Regions from separate parts of the Virgibacillus ihumii genome, predicted to be linked through region 2. Evidence: riboswitches for the same ligand, from Rfam matches in the RefSeq annotation. Region 2 holds a riboswitch; each other region holds the start of a gene.
The links. A riboswitch is a leader RNA that binds a small molecule or an ion and turns the genes downstream of it on or off. The one in region 2 is predicted to bind cobalamin.
Positions count from the first base shown of each region.

Region 1: it holds a riboswitch for cobalamin, as region 2 does, so the genes downstream of both, HUX68_RS04060 (DUF4430 domain-containing protein) here and HUX68_RS17555 (ABC transporter substrate-binding protein) in region 2, are expected to answer to the same signal.
Region 3: it holds a riboswitch for cobalamin, as region 2 does, so the genes downstream of both, HUX68_RS12040 (ribonucleoside-diphosphate reductase subunit alpha) here and HUX68_RS17555 (ABC transporter substrate-binding protein) in region 2, are expected to answer to the same signal.

Region 1 covers NZ_CACVAN010000001.1:819,358-823,171, forward strand. Annotated here, with positions in the region: gene sigX (RNA polymerase sigma factor SigX) at 1-375, opposite strand, end outside; gene HUX68_RS04055 (ECF transporter S component) at 548-1,063, opposite strand; gene HUX68_RS04060 (DUF4430 domain-containing protein) at 1,060-1,491, opposite strand; cobalamin riboswitch at 1,674-1,853, opposite strand; gene HUX68_RS04065 (ATP-binding protein) at 1,897-3,654, opposite strand; gene HUX68_RS04070 (response regulator transcription factor) at 3,654-3,814, opposite strand, start outside.
Region 2 covers NZ_CACVAN010000001.1:3,554,994-3,558,807, forward strand. Annotated here, with positions in the region: gene HUX68_RS17545 (LLM class flavin-dependent oxidoreductase) at 1-856, shown strand, start outside; gene HUX68_RS17550 (ATP-grasp domain-containing protein) at 872-1,825, shown strand; cobalamin riboswitch at 2,087-2,267, shown strand; gene HUX68_RS17555 (ABC transporter substrate-binding protein) at 2,417-3,397, shown strand; gene HUX68_RS17560 (FecCD family ABC transporter permease) at 3,360-3,814, shown strand, end outside.
Region 3 covers NZ_CACVAN010000001.1:2,498,916-2,502,729, forward strand. Annotated here, with positions in the region: gene HUX68_RS12035 (flavodoxin) at 1-154, opposite strand, end outside; gene HUX68_RS12040 (ribonucleoside-diphosphate reductase subunit alpha) at 151-2,346, opposite strand; cobalamin riboswitch at 2,470-2,662, opposite strand; gene HUX68_RS12045 (hypothetical protein) at 2,788-3,087, shown strand; gene HUX68_RS12050 (GbsR/MarR family transcriptional regulator) at 3,402-3,814, opposite strand, start outside.

The sequences.
Region 1 (3,814 bases), 2.7 Mb from region 2:
TTTTTGTTCGGGTGTGCACTTATCCAAATAAAAATACATCCGTTTTATTTTCTCATTCTGTTCAGCAATTTCATCAGGAAGCGGCTTTTGATCGGAAAGATACCGATCGTTTTCATTCCAATCGAAATACCCGGCTATTCGATTCCGTTTTCGTTTCAATGAACGGAAAAAATCAATCGTAACATGACGGGCAATGGAAAAAAGCCATGTTTTTTCACTGCTGTCACCTTTAAACGAATCATATGATCTTAATACTTTGATATAAACTTCCTGAATAAGGTCTTCACAAACTTCTTTATCTTTCACCATATAAAAAATAAACTGATATAAATCCTGATGGTATTTTTCGTATAATTCCTCAAAAACGGCCTTCATAAGGGTCCCCCGTTCAATAAATCAGTCGTCTGTACTGATCAAAAGTTACACCTTTGCTCTAACTATATTGGAAATTGAGAAAAAGTAAAAGTGTTATTTGAATGAATGTCAACCGGGAATTGATTTTTATCCGTATTAACTACTGGTATCAAACAATAAATACCAGCCTATTTCAGCTGGTATTTTTTAAATAAAAGTGCTTATTTGAATATGTTTTAAATAAATGGGATATAACCGGATAAAACACAACCATAAAAATTGCGTTACCGACCGCATGGTTGACAGAAAAAGGCAGACCCGCCAGATAATACGGCCAAAATTCACCGGCAATCGAATATGTCATCAGCGAAATGACAAAGCCGTATAAAAAACCGCTGAATATGGAAAAAGCGACGATGACCCAAAATGGAAATTTTTTAGGATATTTTCCAAGCAATCCACTTAATACCCCGATGAGCCCCCATGAAACAACTTGCCAGACTGTCCATATTCCCATTCCCAAAAGCATATTGGACAAAAAAGTTGTTAAAATTGCCAACAGTACTGCTGCCAGCGGCCCGAGCAACAACCCGCAAATGATAATCAGTGATGTGACAGGCTGAACATTGGGCAGAAAAGCAAAAACATATCTGCCAACGACTGCAAGTGCTGCAAGTACCGCCAGAAGCGTTAGTTTATACGTGTTCAAAATGCATGCAGATCAAACGTTATTTGATCGCCTGGGGACAATTCGAGCTCTTTTGCACCAACTTTAGCTGCTTCTCCATTCACGGTAAACATCCATGCCGTTTTTCCTTTATCATGTGAAACACCTTCAATGGCGGTAATAAATCCACCATTATGGGATGTTTTCAGTGTAAAATTTTTTTTCATAACCGACATCAATGTTGTCCCTTCCTCAATTTCAATTTCTTTTTTCCCGAGCTGCTTTTCCCCATTATTTTTGGAAAGGATAATGGTGACTGTTTCATCCTTTTGTTCAGATGCGTTGCTGCTTTCCGTTGATTTAGCGCTCTGATTATTCTGTGACGTCGACTGCCCTTCACTTGTTCCACAGCCAACTAATAACCCAATAACAATTAAAAATGATGCCAAACGTAAGAAACCTTTATGCATGTTCCCATTCCTCCAGTACTGTAATTTTGAGGAGAATTGGGCGCTGGTAACCGATACTGTCAATTCAACCGCAAAAATAAAAAGCTGACCCCTTCAAGCGAGTCAGCTTTATAGACAATCGAATATATAACTATTCCATAAAATGTATCCGGTTGTCCCAATCGCTCATATCCTCGAAGCATTGAAACGATAGATGGCTGGCAGGTCTACTGACTCATGATCACACCCTACTCTAAGCCCTTCCCATATGAATTCATACAGTGGATTATGCTTATTTCGCCGATCATATACAGTTGCGAGGACAGTTTCAGCTTTGCACTGAATTCCCTATTAAGTAATACACCAATCATCATTACCTATTCAATTACCATTATTATATCATAAATAAATTGCCTGTCCACACGGTTAGTCATTCAGTGGCAGTTTCAATACAAATGTGGTACCTTCATTAACGATACTGTTAACCGTAATCGTCCCGTTATGCGCATCAACAATGTTTTTGGCAATGGACAATCCAAGCCCGGTTCCTTTTTTCTTTCCATTCCTGACGCGTGATTTATCCGCCTTATAAAATCGTTCAAATACGAAAGGAATATCTTCTTTAGGAATACCACTCCCATTATCTGCAACAGATACCGAAAACTCACTGTCATTGCTTTCCACTGTCACAATCACCTTTCCTTCTTCTCCAGTATGTCTAATTGCATTATCAATCAGATTAGTAAGCACCTGTTCAATCCGGTCGGGATCGATATAAATGGATTGAGCGGATAGCTTTTTAATTAGCTGCAGATCAACCTTGCTGTCGTTTGCCAGTCCGGAAAATTTTTTGATAATCCGCTCCACATATGGATCCAGTTCAACGTGTTCCACGTTAAGGCTTATTTGTCCAGCTTCCATTCGGGCAAGATCCAGTAATTCATTAACTAAACGACCCATCCTCAGGGACTCTTCATAAATAATCTGGGCAAGTTCTCTTTTTTCTTCCCTGCTTTCTGCCACATCATCAACAATTGCTTCACTATATCCCTGCAACATGGAAATCGGAGTCCGCAATTCATGCGATACGTTGGCAATAAAGTCTTTACGCAGCTTATCGAGCCTGCGATCTTCTGTCATATCCCGGATAACAGCGACAGCCCCTCGTACATATGATTGGTCATATAAAGGAGTCATAATCATGACCCATGTTCTCCCTTGGATGTTTATCTCATTAATTGCTTCTTTTTCCTCCTGAATAACATCTTCCAGTATTCCATTCAGCGGATCAGGAAGTTTGTTATGTTCATCATTTAACCGCAAGTTATTTTCATAATAAAGACTTTCAATTAATTGGTCTGCGGGAGAATTTGTGACCAGCATATCACCATTTCGGTTCAGCGTAATAACGCCATCCGCCATTGAGCTGACAATGCTGGAGAGCTGTTCTTTCTCCTGCCTTAGTGCATTAATATGGAATTTCAACTGCCTTCCCATCCGATTAAAGGCTATCGCCAATTCACCTATTTCATCATGTGTCAAAATCGGAACTTTCGTATTAAACTCGCCTCTCGTTAAATCAAAAGCTGCTTCACGCATTTTAATCAGTGGTGATGTAATTCTCGTTGACAGGAAAAAAGCGAAAATCGTTGTCAATACAATCGCAATACCTGCCGCAAGCAATATGATTTTCGTTGTATCGGATTTTGTCTTATTAACAACATCCAATGACTGGTAAACAAAAACAGCGCCATTGTTCTGAATGGGAGTTCCGACCATCATAGCCCGATCATTACCGCCGGGCAACCGCATTTGTTCCTTCAAATTTTCCCCTTTAGTGAAAACTGCGTTTAACGAATCCTCTGAACGAAACCACTGTTCACCAAGTTCATGCAGGTTATCAATACTGTGGGATGTCCAAAAATCGCCATTTCCGTATACGACCGCAATATGACTTGCCGGATCTTTAATAAGTTCAGTGGTTCGATAGGCAAGCTCTCTATCGTCATACTGCTCAATCATCAACGAAACTTTATTAGCTGTTTGCATCATTTCATTTTCAGCCTGTTGAACATGAAAATTTTCAAAGAACTCCAACAGTAATATAGTTAAAATAAATAATACAAAAGAAACCAGCAATAAAATGGTTATTGCCAGTTTCCCTACAACACTCCGCCAAAACATCAGACATCATCTACCTCAAATTTATATCCTACGCCCCAGACAGTGACTATCATCTTGGCAGCGTCTGCGGATACATTATTCAATTTCTCGCGTAACCGTTTTACATGTGTATCTACCGTCCGCAAATCGCCAAAAAATTCATATTCCCAAACGTCCTTCA
Region 2 (3,814 bases):
AACGGCGGCAGCTTTGGCAGCAGTGACCGAAAAAATTGAAATTATGGCGGCTGTCCGTCCGTTGTTTCATAACCCGGCTGTGACGGCAAAAATGACCTCGAATATTGATCACATCAGTAATGGACGTTTCACCTTAAATATCGTTTCCGGCTGGTGGGCCGAAGAGGCGAAACAATATGGCGGGGCTTTTACGGAACATAATGAACGGTATGATCGGACAAGCGAATTTATTGAGGTTTTAAAAGGGTTATGGACCGAGGAGACGTTCTCCTATGACGGGAGTTTTTACAATATTGAAGATACGAAGCTTTCACCAAAACCCGTGCAACGTCCGAATCCTGTTTTATATGCAGGTGGTGAAAGTAAAAAGGGCAAGCAAGTTATTACGTCGCTTTGTGATGCCTATATCCTTCATGGACATACGGTTGAAGAGGCTGCAGAAAAGATTTCCGGCATGAAGGCACGCAGAAAGGATGCCGGACGTGAGCCATTCCGGAGTATTGGAATGGCAGCATATGTGATTTGCCGTGATACAGAGGAAGAAGCTCAGAAAGAATTAAAACGAATTACCACAGTAAAAGACACAAGTGGCTATGTCGGGTTCAAGGACTTCACATCCAAATCGGAACTTGAACAGCAGATTCAGTTACAGGATTACTCGGTATCCAATCGGGGGCTGCGTCCGAATCTCGTTGGTACGCCTAGGCAAATCGCTGAACAGATCTTAGCTTTTGAAGAAGCTGGAGTGGATCTCTTGTTGTTACAAAGTTCGCCGCAATTGGAGGAACTGGAACGTTTCTCCAAGCAGGTTATGCCTAAAGTGGAAGAACTGCGCGCTGCTTTGCCAAAAAAATAAGGGAGGGATATTTACATGAATAAAATTTATGTCATCCATGAGAATAGCGAATGGACAGAACACTTGACTAATAGATTGGAAGAATTAAATCTGCCATATGAAGAATGGAATCTTAGTGATGGGATGGTTGACCTTACTTCCGAGCCGCCTGAGGGGATATTTTACAGCCGGATGAGTGCTTCATCCCATACGCGGGGTAACCAGTTTGCTCCGGAGTTAACCAGTGCGGTGCTTGCATGGCTGGAACAGCATGGAAGAGTAGTGATTAATGGCAGCCGTGTGCTTCAGCTGGAAGTGAGTAAGGTGTTGCAGTATCTTGAGCTTGAAAAGTACGGCATCAAGACACCCAAGACAATTGCTGCGATCGGCAAAGCCGAGATTCTTCAGGCGGCGGAAAAATTTGATGGGAAGAAATTTATTACCAAACATAATCGCGCCGGCAAAGGATTGGGAGTACAGCTGTTTAACTCAATAGAGGCATTAAAAAGCTACATTGAGGGAGATAGTTTTGAGGAACCAGTCGACGGTATTACATTGCTTCAGGAATATATCGAGTCACCCCAGTCATTTATTACACGTTGCGAGTTTATCGGTGGTAAGTTTCTTTATGCAGTGCGGGTCGACACATCAGAAGGATTTGAACTATGCCCTGCTGATGCATGCAGCCTTGATGACATGTCTTGCCCGGCAGGTGACGAAAGTTCTAAGCCCTCTAAATTCCAGGTCAGGGAAGGATTCGATCATCCGATTATTGAAAAATATGAACGTGTCCTGGCAGCAAATGATATTAAAATTGCCGGCATCGAATTTATCGAGGATCAGGATGGTACTATTTTCACCTATGATATTAATACGAACACCAATTACAACAGTGAAGCGGAGGCAAAAAGTGGACAGTATGGAATGCTTGAAGTTGCCAAGTATTTAGGGGAGGAACTTGAAAAATTGAAGGTTGCTGTTCAGGTATAAAATCATCAAGAGTTAGAAGGAAGGAGGTAATCTATTGGAGCCTCCTTTTTATTCTGACCGGGCGTATTAATGTCTGGTCTTCAAATGAAGAATCTTGTAATAGAAAGATGCGGTATTTGTCACACATTCAGATAATTTGCCGGTAATACTCTTTCCCAATTGCGACCGATAGTTTATACTAGAGATGAAAAATTGAATAAGTACCAGAATGAGGTGTCTTAAAGAGACTGGATCCGGGGAGTCATATGACTTTGCATGTTCAGAATTTTTATCCGTTTTTCATTTCTAAGACTTAAAAGGGAAGTTTGTTTAACCGCCACCGCGGTCCCGCCACTGTGAATGCTTGTTTATCTGTACAATCCACTGTGCATGCGGATGCATGGGAAGGAGCAGAAAACAATAAGCATAAGCCAGGAGACCTGCCTCGTTCTGATACGCCAGAAAACCTACGAGGATGGGGAGGTGTATGATCGCAGGCTAAGAATAGTCTTGTTTTGTGAATAACCCATGTGAACACCTTTGTAGGAGGGTGTTTTTTAATGGAATAGAAAATAGTGTGAAATGATTTTCAAAAACCCAGGAGGCAAGGAAATGAAAAAGGTTTATTTGTTGTTGCTTCTAACAATTCTGACGCTTGGTCTGCTTGTTGGTTGCGGAAGTACAACCGATGATACGGAGCAAACTGCTAATAGCAATGATAACAATACGGAACAAACGGAAGATACAGAAGAGGCAAGTTTTCCGGTTACGATAACAGATGGGACTGGTGAAAAACAGACGATAGAACAGAAACCGGAACGTATTGTTTCTGTCCTGCCAAGCAACACGGAAATTGCGTTTGAACTTGGTCTGGGAAATAAGATTGTCGGTGTTTCCAAACATGATAACTATCCAAAAGAAGTACAGGATATTGAAAAAGTTGGAGGGCTGGAATTAAACATCGAAAAAATCATTGCCCTTAAACCAGACCTTGTGCTCGCGGATCCGTCGAATAATCAAAAAGTTCTCGATCAACTGCGGAATGCCGGTATTCCAGTACTGCTCACCGGCGCGGCGACGGATTTTCAGGGCGTTTATGATAACATCAATTTAATTGGTAAAGCAACCGGTGCCGTTTCGGAAGCAGAGGATGTTATAACCGGTATGAAGGACAAGCTGGCAAAACTGAAGGAAAAAGCAAATGCGATAAAAGAAGATGAACGCAAAACTGCTTTTATTGAGATTTCGCCGGCCCCGGATATTTACACAGCTGGAAAAAACACATTCATGGCCAAGCTTTTGGAAATTATTCATGCGGACAACGCTGCATCTGAAATGGAAGGCTGGGCAAAAGTAAATCAAGAAGCCATCATTGCCAAGACCCCGGATGTTATCATAACAACCTATGGACATTTTGTGGACAAACCGCGAAAAAAAGTGTTGAGCCGTGAAGGTTGGGAAAATGTAGCCGCGGTTAAAAATAAGCAAGTGATTAATGTTCATACGGACCTTGTCTCCCGTCCTGGTCCACGTTTGGTTAAAGGGGTAGAAGAACTTGGAAAAGCGATTTATCCGGATGTTTTCGGTAATTAAGAAGGCCGGACCATACGTCGTATTACTGTTTATTCTGGCTTGGTCGATTCTGCTTGGAGTCTCGATTGGAACAGTGAAAGTTCCGGTGACTGATATTTTAAGAATATTGTTTTCACATGTCACCGGAACAGCTTTGTCCGATTCGGTTGATCCAATGCATGAAACAATTGTAATGGCAATCCGTCTACCGCGTGTTGTATTATCCGGCTTAGTCGGAGCGTCTTTGGCCATTGCGGGGGCTGCGTTTCAAGGTCTATTGCGCAATCCGCTGGCTGATCCTTACACGCTTGGTGTGTCATCCGGCGCCAGTGTTGGTGCAGTTGTAACGGTCTTTTTCCACTTGTCATTACCAGTTATCGGTATGTACACGCTGCCGGTTTTAAGTATTACGGCATCATTTATTACGATTTTTATCGT
Region 3 (3,814 bases), 1.1 Mb from region 2:
AAATACAGTCATAGCGGGAAGCATCTATCGGCGGATCAAGGCCAATCCGGTGTAAATCAACTGCCATGCCATCCCGCAGCAAGTGCTCCTCTATCAGCTCCGCCACTTCCTTCGTGTTTCCACTGTACGATAAATATGCAATCACACTTCTCAACTTTCACACCACACACATTCTTCGATATCATTGGCAGTGGACCGGACATAATACGTCGTCTTCAGCCCTTCTTTCCAGGCCAAAAGATGTAAATCAAGCAGTACCGATGCCTTGATTGTATTTGGCACATAAAAATTAAACGATATGCTTTGATCAATGTGCTTCTGCCGTGCAGCATTCTGGCGGATTGACCAGCGCTGATCAAGTATATAAGCTGATTTCCGGTAAATATCGTATGTCTGATGGTCAAGTTCCGGTGCTGCAGCAGCTATTTTAAAGTCTTTTTTTTCTTCAAAATAAAATGGCTTAAAAACAGGATCAATGCTGGCAGTCGATCCGGCAATCATCGACGTTGATGAATTAGGTGCAACAGCCATCAGGTAACCATTTCGGATACCATGTTCGGCAACTTCTGCTTTTAGTGCATCCCACGCTTCACCGGTGTAATTTTTATCAGAAAAATAACGGCCGGATGCCCATTTACTTCCCGCAAAAGCCGGATAGCTTCCCTTTTCCTTACTCAGTTCCATACTTTCCCGAACCGCCAAATACGCTATTTTTTCGTAAAGTTGATCAGCATACGATACCGCTTCATCTGTTTCCCAATGCACATCTTTCTTGGCAAGCAAATGATGCCAACCGAATGTGCCAAGCCCTATTGCCCGATATTTCCGATTAGTTAAGCGCGTTTGCTTAATCGGCAATGTATTAATGTCAATCACATTATCCAGCATACGGACCTGGATTGGAATAAGCCGCTCCAGCACATCATCCGGCACCGCACGTCCCAAATTAATGGAACTCAAGTTGCAGACAACATAATCTCCGGACTTATATTTTTGTACAATCGTATCCTCTGCCTCCACATATTCCTCCAAAAACTCAGTCGGTGACTGGTTTTGTGTGATTTCAGTGCACAGATTAGAGCAATAAATCATACCTTTATGCGGGTTCGCATTGTGCCGGTTAACTTCATCACGGTAAAACATGAACGGCGTCCCGGATTCAAGCTGTGATTTCATAATCCGCTTCATAATGTCAATCGCAGGTACTGTTCGTTTTGTTAACAACGGCGATGCGGCACATTCCAGATACCGTTCGCGAAAACTTCCCGCTCCTGATTCCTCGTCAAAAAAATCTTCGAGGGAATAGCCCATTACCTGCCTTACCTCATGCGGGTCAAACAAATACCAGTCTCCCCGCTTTTCCACCTGTTCCATGAAATAGTCGGGCAAACATACTCCTGTAAAAATATCGTGCGCACGCATGCGGTCATCCCCATTATTCAGCTTCAAATCAAGGAACGCCTCAATATCCTGATGCCACACATCAAGGTAAATGGCAATTGCACCTTTTCGTGTGCCAAGCTGATCAACATTTACCGCCGTATTATTCAACTGCTTGATCCATGGTACGACCCCGCTGGACATATTTTTAAAACCTTTAATCGAACTGCCGCGGCTGCGGATTTTTCCCATATATACACCAATTCCACCGCCATTTTTCGAAAGCTTGGCGATATCCGTGTTACTGTCGTAAATGGACTGTAAGCTGTCATCGACTGTATCAATGAAACAGCTGGATAGCTGCCCATGTGTCTTACCGGCATTCGTAAGGGTCGGTGTTGCCACTGTCATGTACAAATTGCTCAATGCCCAATACGCTTCGGTCACAAATTCCATACGCCGGATGGGATCCTCATTCTGCATAAGGTGCATCGCGATGACCATCCACCGTTCCTGGGGCAGCTCGTATATTTTTTTATCGTGGTCGCGTGCCAAGTACCTTGTTGCCAACGTATAAAGTCCCAAATAGTTAAATAGATTATCCCGCTTCGGCTTGATTTGTTCAGCCAAAATCTCAATCTCATCTTTCGTGTATATTTGCAGTAACTGGTCAGTGTAGATTCCTTTCTCAGTCAGAGTTTCCAGTAAATAATGAAAATCCCCGTAACCGACATCATTCCCCCGGTTGGCTGCTGCTTCTTTATATAGTTGATCAAGGTAGATCCTGCTTGCCGTAAAAGTCCAGTCCGGAGCTGCTTCATCCATCTGTTCCAAAGCAAATTTTATCAGGCTTTCATGCGAATTTTCTCGGGATGACTTCTCCAGAAATGCCTTCTTATCCACATTCAGACCTTCTGTTGCCTGTTCAATTAATTGTGAAGTATAATTCATCTGCTTTGTTATCATTCAATTATCCTCCTTTTCACATTAAAAAACCGTTCATCCCGGTGCCCTGGATGAACGGCAAAAAACGATAGAAAGCCACATATATGTACTCTATCGTTTCACCTTCTCTTACCCCGAGGAATCGAAACTAACCGAGTTATGGCAGGTCTCCTGGCTTGTGTTTCTGCCTACTTGGGTCCTTCCCGTATCATCGCCGTAAAGCTTGTGATACAGTGGATTTCCCGTTCGTCCACACATACAGTTGCGGGGACAGCTCCAGATTTTCACCGGATTCCCTTTTCAGACAACGTGTGTCACCTTAACTCAAAACACTAGATATAGTTGTTATAGTTAAAAAACTTACAATATATTGTACTGCAACACTATCATAAGAAACTATTTCCTGCAACAGAAATATGATAAAATAAATACAGGACAGTTCACAGAAAGGCGTGCTATCAGATGGAAATCGTCATCACCCTGCTGATTTTGGCTGTGCCGATTACTGCTCTTGTTAATCGATTCAAGGGGAAAAAATCATCCGATGGAACAAACTACACCCCGGCAAGTGATATTTTTGACGGAAATGTCAACTCCTATGGAAAAGAACAGCCGCCCGGCGAAACCACCCGTGAACATGCCTATGTGCAGGAAGAACCTGCAACATATACAAGTGAGGATTATATAGAACCACCATATGACGAGCCATTTAATGACGCGATTGACCATATGAACAAGATTGAAGGAAATCCGTATCTTTAGAAACGTCGGTAAATCAATTGCCGCGGGGAATTCGTTTTGTTTTATACATTTTGATCGGATTTGCTGCTTTACTGATTATTGCCGGAGTCTATGGGGCTTTGATCAATTAAAACGCCCAGAATCATTCTGAGCGTTTTTGCTACTTTCATAAATATATGCACAGTTTGTCGCTGAGAGCTTTGCTTTCAAAAATATATGCGCGATTTTAACCCGGATATGCTCGTTTCTGCCTGTGATATGCGCGGTTTTTCTCCGGATATGCGCGATTTTGCGACTGATATGCTTTTTTTCGGATTACCCCTCATAATTTCAGCCTACTCCTTTTCAACCGTCCTTGGTACATGCTTAAAAATCTCTCCGCTCTCAAAAAATTCAGTTAAACGGCGAATCCAATCATAATAAGAAGTCCATTCATGAATCTCTTCCAATATTTCATTAACTGCTGCTTCATCCTCATCTGTCAACTTATCTTTTTGCTGCAGATTATCAAGCTGTCGGTACAGTCTGTTTTCAAAATTCCTGCTTTTACTGATTGCTTTTTGCCAATTTGATGTAAATAGCGATATGAATGTCTGGAAATAATCCTGTTCAACCTGATATAAGTCTTTACGAACGCCTTTTTTAAAAACCTTTTCAGCAATATTCAATTCCATCATTTCCCGGACAACCTGACTCATTCTTGTCTTGCTCATCCCCGTCTCCGCAGAAAGTTCGTCCAGCGTCATCG